DNA from 4 places in the Priestia megaterium genome. Region 4 is predicted to be linked to each of the others. Evidence: riboswitches for the same ligand, from Rfam matches in the RefSeq annotation. Region 4 holds a riboswitch; each other region holds the start of a gene.

Region 1 (3,175 bases), 1.2 Mb from region 4:
AAAAATGTTTGCATGGGCATCAGGCCTATGGTCTGTGGCAACGGTAGCAAGTGCATTTACTAACACGTATTCTGCTCTTTATGCCATGAGAATGCTTCTTGGTGTATCGGAGTCTCCTTTTTTTACTTCAGGAATTAAAGTGACGGAAAGATGGTTTAAAAAAGAAGAGCGCGGCCTTCCTACTTCGATTATTAATACAGGGTCTCAAATTGCTAATGCGATTGCTCCGCCACTTCTAACGGTACTGCTTTTAACAATGAGTTGGAGAGGAATGTTTGTTGTTATAGGAGCAGCAGGCTTTATTGTGATGTTTGTTTGGCTAAAGATATACCGAGATCCGGATTATGTTGCCAATAAAGTGAAAGCTGTCCCTAAAGAAGAAATAAAAATCAGTCATACCTCACAAGCAAAATGGTCACAGCTGTTTAAATATAAAAGCACATGGTTTATGATTATCGGGAATTTCGGAATTATGTTTACGATATGGGTTTATTTAACTTGGCTTCCTAGCTACTTAGAAACAGAGCGCGGTTTTAGCCTAAAACAAACGGGCTGGATTGCTGCTATTCCGTTTCTAGCAGGAATCATAGGAGTGTTGCTTGGTGGTGTAATTTCAGATAGATTTATTCGAAAAGGAATTAATGCAGTAACGGCAAGAAAAATACCAATTGTAGGCGGGGCAATCTTAGCCGCAGCATCGGTAGCACCCGTTCCTTTTATTGATAATGCAGCCTTAAGTATTGTCTTATTGTCGATTGGCTACTTCGCGTCACAGCTGCCATCAGGCGTCATTTGGACTCTAGCGGCGGATATTGCACCAAAGGAACAAGTTGCTTCACTCGGCGCTATTCAGAACTTCGGTGGATTTCTAGGAGCGGCAATGGCTCCTATCGTAACAGGGTTTATATTAGATGCAACGGGAACTTTTACGGCGGTTTTCCTGTTAGGAGCAGGACTGCTTTTAATTGGTGCTATTAGTTATGGCGTATTTTTAAAGAAGCCAATAGCTAACTAGTAATGTCACAAAAACAAAGAGCACACACTGCATGAAAAAGGTGTGTGCTTTTTCTTTTACTACTAAAAAGGAAACTATTTTCATTACCATATCATGAACCTTTCTATTGAATAAAACGCTTTACTATGATAAAACTATTACAGGTAAACATATGATAATAGATTAATTTCATAGAGATACAACACCACTAGGGGTGCTTTCGAAGCTGAGAGAGACGATAAGTCTTAACCCTTATAACCTGAACTAGGTAATACTAGCGTAGGAAAGAGGTATTGTAATGGATGTTTTGTATGGGATTTCCTTACGAACTCGTTATAATAATTTTGTGTACATAAACAAAAACACTTCTTTCCTGCGAAAGAAGTGTTTTTTTTATGCGTAAAGGAAGGTGTCATACATGAAAGAAACAATTGATTTGCTTGTCAAACAGGTAGAGGAGCGCAAAGGAGAGTTAATCCAGTTATTAACAACGCTTGTTTCGTATAAAACGCCAGCGCCTCCTGCACGAAATTCTCATGAAGCGCAGCTGTACGTAGCGGATTTTCTTAAAAACTGCGGTTTTTCCATTGATATGTGGGACTTATATTCTAACGACCCTATCGTAGTGGGAACGTTAAAAGGACAAAAATCGGCTGACTATCAAAGCTTGATTATTAACGGCCATATGGATGTTGCTGAGGTACAAGAAAATGAAAATTGGGAAACCAATCCGTTTGAAGCTGTTGTGAAAGACAATATGATAATTGGACGCGGAGTTGCTGATATGAAAGGCGGTTTGGCGGGAGCATTATTTGCTGTGCAGCTTTTAACAGAAGCAGGAATCGAGCTGCCAGGAGACTTGATTTTTGAATCCGTTGTAGGAGAAGAAGTAGGAGAGGCAGGTACGCTGCAATGCTGTCAGAAAGGGTATACAGCTGATTTTGCGCTTGTAGTCGATACAAGTGATTTACATATTCAAGGTCAAGGCGGAGTGATCACGGGATGGATTACGATAAAAAGCAGTAAAACCTATCATGACGGTACACGCCGAAGTATGATTCATGCTGGAGGAGGGCTGTTAGCCGCAAGCGCTATTGAAAAGATGGCAAAAGTGATCGGAGGGCTACAAGAATTGGAGCGTCACTGGGCTGTTACAAAGAGCTATCCAGGATTTTTGCCAGGGACAAATACGATTAATCCAGCAGTAATCGAAGGCGGAAGACATGCTGCTTTTATTGCAGATGAATGCAGGCTGTGGATCACCGTTCACTATTATCCTAATGAATCGTACGACCAAGTATCAAAAGAAGTGGAAGAATATATTATAGCTATTGCAAAAGCAGATCCATGGTTAAAAGATAATCTGCCAACCTTTGAATGGGGAGGCACATCAATGATTGAAGACAGAGGAGAAATCTTTCCGTCATTAGAAATTGATGAAAATCATGCAGGAGTGCAGCTGCTTGCAAATACTCATGAACAAATGGAAGGGAAAAAGCCTCCAATTGATGTGTCAACTAGCGTAACAGACGGGGGATGGCTAGCTGATGCGGGAATTCCCGCCGCTATTTACGGTCCGGGAAATTTAGCAAATGCACATGCTGTGAACGAACAATTAGATATTAATCAGCTTGTTCAATATACAAAAGTGATAGTGCAGTTCATTTATACGTGGCTGCATACGCATAAGGAGTGATCATCATGAAATTTAGTGAACGATTATACGAAAAGCTGCAGCCTATTTGGCGTCAAAATCATAATCATCCCTTCGTACAGGGGATGGGAGATGGAACGCTTGAAAAGGAGAAGTTTCGCTTCTACATGATTCAAGATTACCTTTACCTAATTGATTATGCCAAATTATTTGCGATTGGAGCCATGAAAGCTACCGATCTTCAAACGATGGGGAAATTTGCAGCTCTTTTAGATTCTACATTAAACGAAGAAATGAGTCTGCACCGTGAGTATGCCAAGAAATTTGAAATCAGCGAAAAAGAATTAGAAAAAGCGCAGCCATCTCCTACAACGCTTGCATACACGCACTATATGCTGCACGTTGGTCAAAGTGGAACATTAGCTGAATTAGTAGCCGCTCTTTTGCCTTGTATGTGGAGCTACTGGGAAATAGGAAAAGAACTTAGTGAAAAGCCTGGAGCTAACAATGAGTTTTACCGTGAGTGG
Region 2 (3,175 bases), 390 kb from region 4:
CTCCTACATCAATATTGGCAATTACTGCATTTGTTTCAGCGGAATGTTGGATTGCTCCTGATCCTTTTGCCGCCAATATTCCTTCCAAATCAGCACCGGCTGTTGCAACAACGAAATCTCCAGCATGTTCGGCTAGATAGTGAACGATACTCTCTGCATTTTGCTTTCTAGCAGTTTCTCCTGTGATGATCACAGCGCCCGCCTCCACTTGATCTAAGGAGATTTCTGCATTCTTGTACTCTTGTTCTAGTAGTACCGTTAATCGTTGAACATCGATTTCAACCTCGTTTACCATAGGTGTGGTATAGATAGAACTTGCATACGTTACGCGACGATCAATAATTTGACAGCCTGGCAGCGTAAACTGATTTTGTTGATTTGCTATTAACAGCTTGCTTACAATCAGTTTTGTTGTGCTTGTTCCAATATCTAAACCTATGCTCGTGATCCATTTCTGTAGCATGCTATCAATCCCTTATCTCGTTTGAATATGTTGACTATCATAAAACAGTTTTTTGAATATTTCACTAACTATGTTATCAAACCTGACACACTTTTGTGTAAACAAAGGTGACAAATGAAAAAAAAGACTAAATCTTGGTAGATTTAGTCTTTTTTCTTATGATGAATGTGATTTAGTTACAATCATTCTTGATGCCGATGGAATTAACAATGAAAGAATGACTAAGCAGGCTATTAGTGACCCTACCATTGAAACACCGTTCATTGAAAAAGAATACCACAGAGCGGACATACCTTTTGGTGCGTACGATCCCCAGAAAATAATACCAGCAATAAAGTGCCAGAAATAACGTGCGAAGCTTCCGATAATAAGGGATAAAACAATCAAAACAAAAGCTTTTGATCTGTTATTGGTAGCTAAATTTGTTTTAATAGATTGTGAAAAAATACCTCCAAAACCTATAAAAGCAAAAGCCACAATATATTCAATAAATGTTTGTAGCGCTGTTAAAATATAAGCCGTTCCTGTCGCTAACTGCAAAAGCCCCCATAATAGACCAGATAGAGCCCCGCCTTTTACTCCCCAGCGAAAGCACATAATAAAAATGGGCACCATGGAGAACGAAATACTTACAGCCGTTGCAATCTTAATGGAAGGCAAAAGGTCAAGTAGAAGTGCCAATGCTGCAAAAATAGCTATTTCAATTTTAGCCTGTAAAGGTAATGCTTTATTCACGTTTCTCACTCCTGTTTTTGAATCATTCATATCAAACGGTTTACACAGGAGTAAGCAACTATATGCTACTATTCCCACATTCCTACGCTAGCGTTAACTAACAGGTTCTAAGGGTCTGAACATTTCGTTCACTCTCAGCACGGCGGCTCCCCCTGTGGTACGTTTGGATATTTATGTAGTATAAAGACAATGTTTATTATACCATACGTAACAAAATAGATTCGAGAGATTTCAAAGATGTTTCTATTTTCTGAATCTATTTTTTATAATGACAATCGTTTTAGTATTTGTTATACTTCTTTTATGTCAATTGAATATAAAAAACCCTCATCCTAATCGATGAGGTAGAGGTCGCAGTTTTTAATAGTAAAGTAACGGAAATGCAGAGAACATTGAGGATGTTGCTTGAAAGGAAAAATTGCCGAAGTTTAAATCACTTCTCGGTTGATTTAAGCTGGGGCTGTCTCCGAACAGGAACAGAACTGTCACATCATGCGAGTGATGTGAAGAGCTATCTTCACGGAAGGTTGACGCGGTTTTCAGATTTAAAAGCGCGCACATATACTGCGGGCTTTTTTTATGTTATCCCGTCTCTTTCCGTACATTCGAAAGGAGTATTTATCTATGCAAGAGCAGCAAGAATTAAAACGTGGGTTGAAATCTCGCCACTTAACGATGATTTCATTAGGAGGAGCCATCGGAACCGGCTTATTCCTAGCAAGTGGTGGAGCAATTCACACAGCAGGACCTGGGGGAGCGCTTTTAGCTTACGCTATTATTGGCGTAATGGTTTACTTTTTGATGACCAGCCTAGCAGAGCTCGCAGCTTATATGCCTGAAGCTGGTTCATTTAGTACGTATGCGTCTCGTTTTGTAGATCCATCCTTTGGTTTCGCTCTCGGCTGGAACTACTGGTATAACTGGGCTATTACGATTGCAGCTGAATTATCCGCTGGAGCCCTTATTATGAAATTTTGGTTCCCGAACTCTTCTTCTATTTTATGGAGTGCCCTGTTTTTATTAATTATGTTTGGGCTTAACTACCTTTCTGTAAAAGGATTTGGTGAATCTGAATTTTGGTTTTCGTTAATTAAAGTAGTAACGGTTATTATCTTTTTAGTTATTGGTATTATGATGATTTTTGGTATCTTTAACAATGAAGCACCAGGTTTCAAAAACTTCACGCTTGGTGATGGACCGATTCACGGTGGATTCTTCACTGTACTAGGTATATTTATGGCAGCTGGTTTTTCATTCCAAGGAACAGAGTTGCTTGGAGTCGCAGCTGGAGAAAGTGAAGATCCGGAAAAAACGGTTCCTCGCGCAGTTAAACAAGTCTTCTGGCGCATCTTGTTATTTTATATTTTAGCTATTTTTGTTATTGGAATGCTTATTCCATACACAGCGAATTCATTAGCAAGTGATGACGTGAGAGTAAGTCCGTTTACTTTAATATTCGAACGAGCAGGTCTGGCGTTTGCAGCATCAGCGATTAATGCCGTTATTTTAACAGCTGTTTTATCTGCTGGTAACTCAGGTATGTATGCTTCTACGCGTATGCTGTGGAACTTAGCGAAAGATGGAAAAGCACCAAGGTTCTTAGCAAAAGTGAATAAACGAGGCGTTCCAGTTAATGCCTTAATCGCAACGGCACTTGTCGGTACACTTGCATTTGGTGCTTCATTTTTTGGAGACGGTGCGGTATATACGTGGTTACTTAATGCTTCTGGTATGTCTGGTTTTATTGCTTGGTTAGGAATTGCGATCAGCCACTATCGTTTTAGAAGAGCATTTGTTGCTCAAGGTCATGATTTGAGTGAACTTCCATATCATGCAAAACTTTTCCCATTTGGCCCTATCTTTGCCTTTATTTTATGTGCCGTTGTTATTTTAGGCCAAAACTATTCGGCGTTTATGGGTGACTCGATTGACTGGTACGGTGTACTTGTTTCTTATATCGGACTTCCTTTATTCTTA
Region 3 (3,175 bases), 1.7 Mb from region 4:
AATCCTAATAAATTAATAAAACGATCTTTAAAAATAACAACTACTGCTAAGATCGACCCTAGCTGAATAACAATCTTAAATGTATTAGCTACTGGAGATGAAAATAATTCTTTTGAATTTAACCACAGGTCATCCACAATAATCATATGCCCAGTTGACGAAACAGGAGCAAACTCTGTTAAACCTTCTACAATCCCTAAAATGATTGCTACAATAATTTCCCACATAAAGCTATGTACCTTGCCTTTCTTTCAAATTAATAAGCTTATCGCTTCGTTTTACATGCTCAACTATTTTCCTATTTTGACACTTGCTTTTTTATCATAATTGTTAAAACTATGAAATACAATGTGTATTTGCAAAAAGATAAGAATCTTTAATAATTTGTAATAAAAAGCTTACATGCTACAACCAAAAAACACGATATCAGCTTTTATTTATTTTAAAAAGCAGTCACTATGTTCAGTATAAATTCTGGTTCCTTAGCTAAAAATGAATCATCTAGACTATTTTTCTTTAGTGTGAAAAAATGACTAAATCATTATGTTTTTTCCATCCCCCTTTACTGTCATCTATCATTTTAATCCAATAGGGCTGAATTATACGACATATCCCCTAAGTAATTTGAAACTTTTTTCTCTCTTTTCTCGTATATAGTAGTATCTTTTTTAGGAGGCTTTTTACTATGAATGGAAATGTACGTACAATGAAATGGGTCACTGCTGGGTATGAAGCCTTGCTGGGAATTCCTTTAATTGGCGCGGGGATTGTTATGGGCTTTAGCTATACTCCTCTTTTTATTGGATTTATTCTTCATGCTATCACACTCATTTTAGCTAATAGACGAGGGTTATCTGCTTATGGAAACATACTAGGGCTTGTTACCTCACTGGTTGCTTGGATTCCATTTTTGGGATTTATCATGCATATTATTACAGCTATTGTGATTGCAATCGATGCTGCTAGACAACGCTAATTGTCTAGCTTTTTTTATTTAAGGGTTGATTTTTTACCGAATGATGGTAAACTTAAGCCGTAAATTGAATAATTTGAATGTTATTTCTACTAGGGGTGTCTGATAGCTCAGACTGAGAGAAGAGTGCAATAAAACTCTTTAACCCTTTGAACCTGATTTGGGTTATACCAGCGGAGGGAAGTAGTCTTGAAAAGAATAGTATAGTTTTATTCTTTTTTTGCCTATTCCATCGGGTTCTGTCTATCACAGAACCCGATTTTTTATGGTTCGGTATAGCTACACTTTATGCGAAACCGGAGGAATATGTAATGTCAAAACAAAATGTATCAGTTTCTATGAAAAAGCCTTTTCCAAACAGTCACAAAGTATATGTCCAAGGATCCAGACAAGACCTTAAAGTACCTATGCGTGAAATTCATCAGTCTCCTACTACAGGGTCTTTTGGTGAAGAAGAAAATAGTCCCGTACGTGTATACGACACGAGCGGTGTTTATACAGATCCCTCTTATGAAATTAATTTACAAAAAGGATTACCGGCTCTGCGCGAAAAGTGGATTGCAGAACGAAACGATGTAGAAACATATCAAGGCCGTACGGTTCAGCCACAGGATAACGGTTATTATGACGGTGATCCAAGAGATCAGTACGAGCGCTTTATCACTAAACGTTTACCTTTGCGCGCGAAAAAAAATCAAAATGTAACGCAAATGCACTATGCGAAAAAAGGAGTCATCACGCCCGAAATGGAATTTATCGCTATTCGTGAACAGATGAATCCTGAAATTGTGCGTGAAGAAGTAGCAAGAGGACGTGCGATTATCCCTAATAATATCAATCACCCTGAGAGCGAACCGATGATTATCGGCCGCAAATTCCATGTGAAAATTAATGCTAATATCGGAAATTCAGCTATTCGTTCAGCTATTGAAGATGAAGTAGAAAAAATGACATGGGCAACGCGTTGGGGAGCCGATACAATTATGGATCTATCAACAGGAAAGGATATCCACACAACACGCGAATGGATTATCCGCAACTCGCCTGTTCCTGTAGGGACCGTTCCTATTTACCAAGCGCTTGAAAAAGTAAAAGGCGTAGCAGAAGATCTAACGTGGGAAGCATACCGCGATACATTAATTGAACAAGCAGAACAAGGTGTTGATTACTTTACTATTCACGCAGGTGTTCTTTTACGTTATATTCCTCTGACAGCGAAACGTACGACAGGTATTGTTTCACGCGGAGGATCCATCTTGGCGCAGTGGTGTTTAGCTCATCATGAAGAGAACTTTTTATATACTCGCTTTGAAGAAATCTGTGAAATCTGTAAAGCATACGATATTGCTATTTCGCTTGGCGATGGGCTACGTCCTGGTTCCATTGCAGATGCTAATGATGAGGCACAGTTCGGTGAATTAGAAACGCTTGGTGAATTAACTAAAATTGCTTGGAAACACGATGTTCAAGTTATGATTGAAGGTCCTGGACATGTTCCAATGCATCTCATCAAAGAAAACGTAGATAAACAAATGGAAATATGCCAGGAAGCCCCCTTCTATACTCTTGGACCGCTTACAACCGACATCGCTCCAGGCTATGACCATATTACATCAGGTATTGGTGCTGCAATGATTGGCTGGTTTGGGACAGCTATGCTTTGCTACGTAACGCCAAAAGAACATTTAGGACTCCCGAATAAAGAAGACGTTCGCGAAGGCGTTATCACCTATAAAATTGCTGCGCATGCTGCTGACCTAGCAAAAGGCCATCCAGGAGCACAAAAACGCGATAATGCTCTGTCTAAAGCAAGATTTGAATTTAGATGGAATGATCAATTTAACCTGTCACTAGATCCAGAGCGCGCAAAAGAATATCACGATGAAACACTTCCCGCTGAAGGTGCTAAAACAGCCCATTTCTGTTCAATGTGTGGACCTAAATTCTGTTCGATGCGTATTTCTCAAGATATTCGTAACATGGCTCAAGAAAATGAAAAAGATGTAAACGAAGTAAGAAAAGAAGGAATGAAAGAAAAAGCTAAAGAGTTTGTTAACAGTGGTTCAAATATCTATCAATAATGAAGTAGAACAGCTTAAAAAACAAATTAAGCAGCTTGAAGGAAAGTTATTATTTGTTCAGCAAAATTGTCAGCACATTATCGTTGAATCCTCACATTCTTCCGTAAGACGCTGCATTAAG
Region 4 (3,175 bases):
GCCTATACAGCGGACGTGACGTCTGCTAAAGAACGCGCTAAAGGAATGGGCTATGTGACGGCAGCGATTACAACAGGATTTATTATCGGGCCCGGTATTGGAGGCTTTTTAGCTGAATACGGCATGCGCGTGCCATTTTACATGGCCGCAGTAGCAGGAGGCTTGGCTGCAGTGATTACGCTTTTTGTTTTGCCGGAGTCTCGTCCTGTACAAGGTCATGCTGTTTCAAACAATGAGAATCCAAAAGAAGATCGGCTGCTACTGCAGCTTATGAATTCCTACAAAGAACCTTATTTTTTAAGTTTAATTATCGTTTTTGTGACATCGTTTGGATTATCCAATTATGAAACGATCTTTTCACTATTTGTTGATCATAAATTTAGCTTTACGCCAAAAGATATTGCGTTTGTTATTACGTTTGGCTCTATTGCAGGGGCTGTTGTGCAGGTTACGATTTTTGGCTGGATTTTAAATAAATTCGGTGAAAAAAGAGTGATTTCGTTTTGCTTGATGATGACGGGACTTTTTATTTTACTTACACTATTTGTGCACACGTACTGGCTTATTATTGTTGTGACATTTATCGTCTTTTTAGCAACAGATATTTTACGTCCGGCAATCAGCACGCAAATGTCGATGATGGCACAAGACGACCAAGGGTATGTAGCCGGACTAAATTCTGCTTATACAAGTCTTGGTAATATTATTGGACCTGTTGTAGCAGGCTTTCTTTTTGATATAAACATTAATTACCCGTACGTATCAGCTGCACTTGTACTGCTGCTTTGTTTTCTTTTATCTTTAAGAGCAGGAAAGGACCGAAAAACAGCTGTGAGAAATCAAGCGATTCAAGAAAAATGATAGAATTTTTAGGGGATAGAAGACCTCCAGTAGTTTACTGGAGGTCTTTTAATGATGCTTTTAGTAAAGCTGTAAGATTTACAACACCACTCAGCCTATAGCGAAGCTTTATTTTATGGGCAAAACAGTGAAATGGTTGCAAATAAAAAAGGTTAATAGTAAACTTTAAACGTAACAAGAATAGTATGGGAGCTTGCGCGGGGCAGGCTGAGAGTACAGGGGCGCCTGTTGACCATTTGAACCTGTTGGATAATGCCAGCGCAGGGAATGTGAGTACATACCAAAGCACTTTGCGCATGCAAGGTGCTTTTTTGTCTTTTTTTTGCAGTGTTAAAACTAAATGAAAAGAGTGAGAGAACATGGATATTAGTAAAATTTCAGCTCAATTAGAAAAAGTAAGAGATACAAGTCCGCTTGTTCATAATATTACGAATGTTGTGGTAACAAATTTTACAGCAAATGGACTGCTTGCCCTAGGAGCGTCACCTGTTATGGCTTATGCGAAGGAAGAAGTGGCTGATATGGCTCGAATCGCCGGAGCGCTTGTCTTAAATATGGGTACACTGACGGCTCAAGAAGTAGAAGCGATGAGAATAGCAGGAAAATCAGCAAATGAAAATGGCGTGCCGGTTATTTTCGATCCTGTAGGAGCCGGAGCGACACCGTTTCGTACAGAAGTAGCATGTCAGCTTGTAGAAGAATTAAATATTGCAGTTATTCGTGGTAACGCTGCTGAAGTTGCGAATGTAGTAGGCGAGTCATGGCTCATTAAAGGCGTTGATTCATTAGAAGGGCAAGGAGACGTCATTGAACTTGCTGAGAAAGCGGCGAACAAATTAGATACAGTGATTGTTATTACGGGTAAACAAGATGTAATCACCGATGGAAACACAACGTATACAGTAGACAACGGTCACCCGTTATTTACGAAAGTGACGGGGACTGGATGTCTGTTGACATCAATTATAGGAGCTTTCGCTGCTGTAGAAAAAGAATATGTCGAGGCAAGCGTTGCTGCTTTAAGTTTTTACGGAGTGGCAGGTGAAATCGCCGCAGCGAAAAAAGGTGAAGAAGGGCCGGGAAGCTTTCAAATTGAGCTCTTAAACCAGCTTCATCTTTTATCTGGGCAGGATATTGAATCATATGCAAGAGTACATCAACGTTAAAAGGAGCCGGAAAATGACAAACGAAGAAATCAAAAAGCTGCTGAAAGTTTATTTTATAATGGGCAGCAATAACTGTACAAAAAATCCGAAAGAAGTATTAAAAGAAGCAATTGAAGGCGGCGTTACCGTGTTTCAATTTCGTGAAAAAGGCGAAGGTGCACTAAAAGGAGAAGCGAAATATCAGCTGGCGAAAGAACTTCAGCAAATTTGTCAGCAGCACAACGTTCCTTTTGTTGTGAATGATGATCTTGACTTAGCGATCCGTTTACAAGCAGATGGCGTTCATATTGGACAAGAAGATGAAAAAGCTCATATTGTTCGAGAAAAAATAGGAAAAGGAATTGTGGGCGTCTCTGTTCATAATGTACAAGAGCTGCAGCAAGCCATAAAAGACGGGGCGGATTATGTAGGAATGGGACCTGTTTTTCCTACTTCTACAAAAAAAGACGCAAAAGCAGTGCAAGGTACAAAATTAATTGAAGAAGTGCGAAACCAGAATATTGACTTTCCAATTGTAGGAATCGGTGGCATCACGCCTGAAAATGCCAAACAAGTAGTAGAAGCAGGTGCAGATGGTGTTTCTATTATTACCGCGATTAGCTTAGCAGCGTCTCCAAAAGAAAAAGCAGCTCAATTGAAAGAAGCGGTAGGAAAATAAAAAAAGCGCACAGTGTGCGCTTTTTTATTATAGCTGAACGGTTTGAGGAGTTTCTTCGCCTTCATTCATAAAGCGAATTTCGTTTGGTGTAATTTCCAGAACAACATACTCAGGGTCATTTGGACCGTCAAACCATTCTTTCATGTGATCGTTCCATATACGTCCTTTTAATTGATCACCGGTACGAAGAACAGCTGTCCCGGATAATTCTAAGTATTGATCGCCATATCCTTCGCCGCTGTAGCCCAATAGTACGTGCACGTTCGGATTGGCTTCGATTTCTTCTGCCTTATGTGTATTGATATTTGTTGGTGTGTAAAGAGCGATACCATCTTCATCGCTGAAAAATGTCATATAGCGAGAGTGGGGTTTGTTGTTTACAACTGTGGCTAATGTTCCTACACGATTTCCTTCTAATACTTCATTTACTTTTTTAGCAATTTTTTGTTCATTCATTTTATCCATCTCCTTTATTACTTTTTATGTTCCT

What was found. Region 4 has a riboswitch for thiamine pyrophosphate ahead of thiM (hydroxyethylthiazole kinase). Riboswitches for the same ligand answer to the same signal wherever they lie in the genome.
Region 1: linked by a shared signal. The riboswitch ahead of CEQ83_RS04475 (acetylornithine deacetylase) and the one ahead of thiM (hydroxyethylthiazole kinase) in region 4 are both predicted to bind thiamine pyrophosphate.
Region 2: linked by a shared signal. The riboswitch ahead of thiT (energy-coupled thiamine transporter ThiT) and the one ahead of thiM (hydroxyethylthiazole kinase) in region 4 are both predicted to bind thiamine pyrophosphate.
Region 3: linked by a shared signal. The riboswitch ahead of thiC (phosphomethylpyrimidine synthase ThiC) and the one ahead of thiM (hydroxyethylthiazole kinase) in region 4 are both predicted to bind thiamine pyrophosphate.

Annotation. Positions count from the first base shown of each region.
Region 1 is NZ_CP023317.1:868,280-871,454, forward strand. It holds gene CEQ83_RS04470 (MFS transporter) at 1-1,015, shown strand, start outside; TPP riboswitch at 1,195-1,297, shown strand; gene CEQ83_RS04475 (acetylornithine deacetylase) at 1,413-2,690, shown strand; gene tenA (thiaminase II) at 2,696-3,175, shown strand, end outside.
Region 2 is NZ_CP023317.1:2,485,049-2,488,223, forward strand. It holds gene CEQ83_RS12445 (ethanolamine ammonia-lyase reactivating factor EutA) at 1-463, opposite strand, end outside; gene thiT (energy-coupled thiamine transporter ThiT) at 620-1,228, opposite strand; TPP riboswitch at 1,261-1,361, opposite strand; lysine riboswitch at 1,536-1,720, shown strand; gene CEQ83_RS12455 (amino acid permease) at 1,823-3,175, shown strand, end outside.
Region 3 is NZ_CP023317.1:417,720-420,894, reverse strand. It holds gene CEQ83_RS02280 (undecaprenyl-diphosphate phosphatase) at 1-227, opposite strand, end outside; gene CEQ83_RS02275 (hypothetical protein) at 686-976, shown strand; TPP riboswitch at 1,058-1,172, shown strand; gene thiC (phosphomethylpyrimidine synthase ThiC) at 1,285-3,054, shown strand.
Region 4 is NZ_CP023317.1:2,092,276-2,095,450, forward strand. It holds gene CEQ83_RS10490 (MFS transporter) at 1-861, shown strand, start outside; TPP riboswitch at 1,037-1,145, shown strand; gene thiM (hydroxyethylthiazole kinase) at 1,221-2,027, shown strand; gene thiE (thiamine phosphate synthase) at 2,041-2,685, shown strand; gene CEQ83_RS10505 (pyridoxamine 5'-phosphate oxidase family protein) at 2,713-3,141, opposite strand.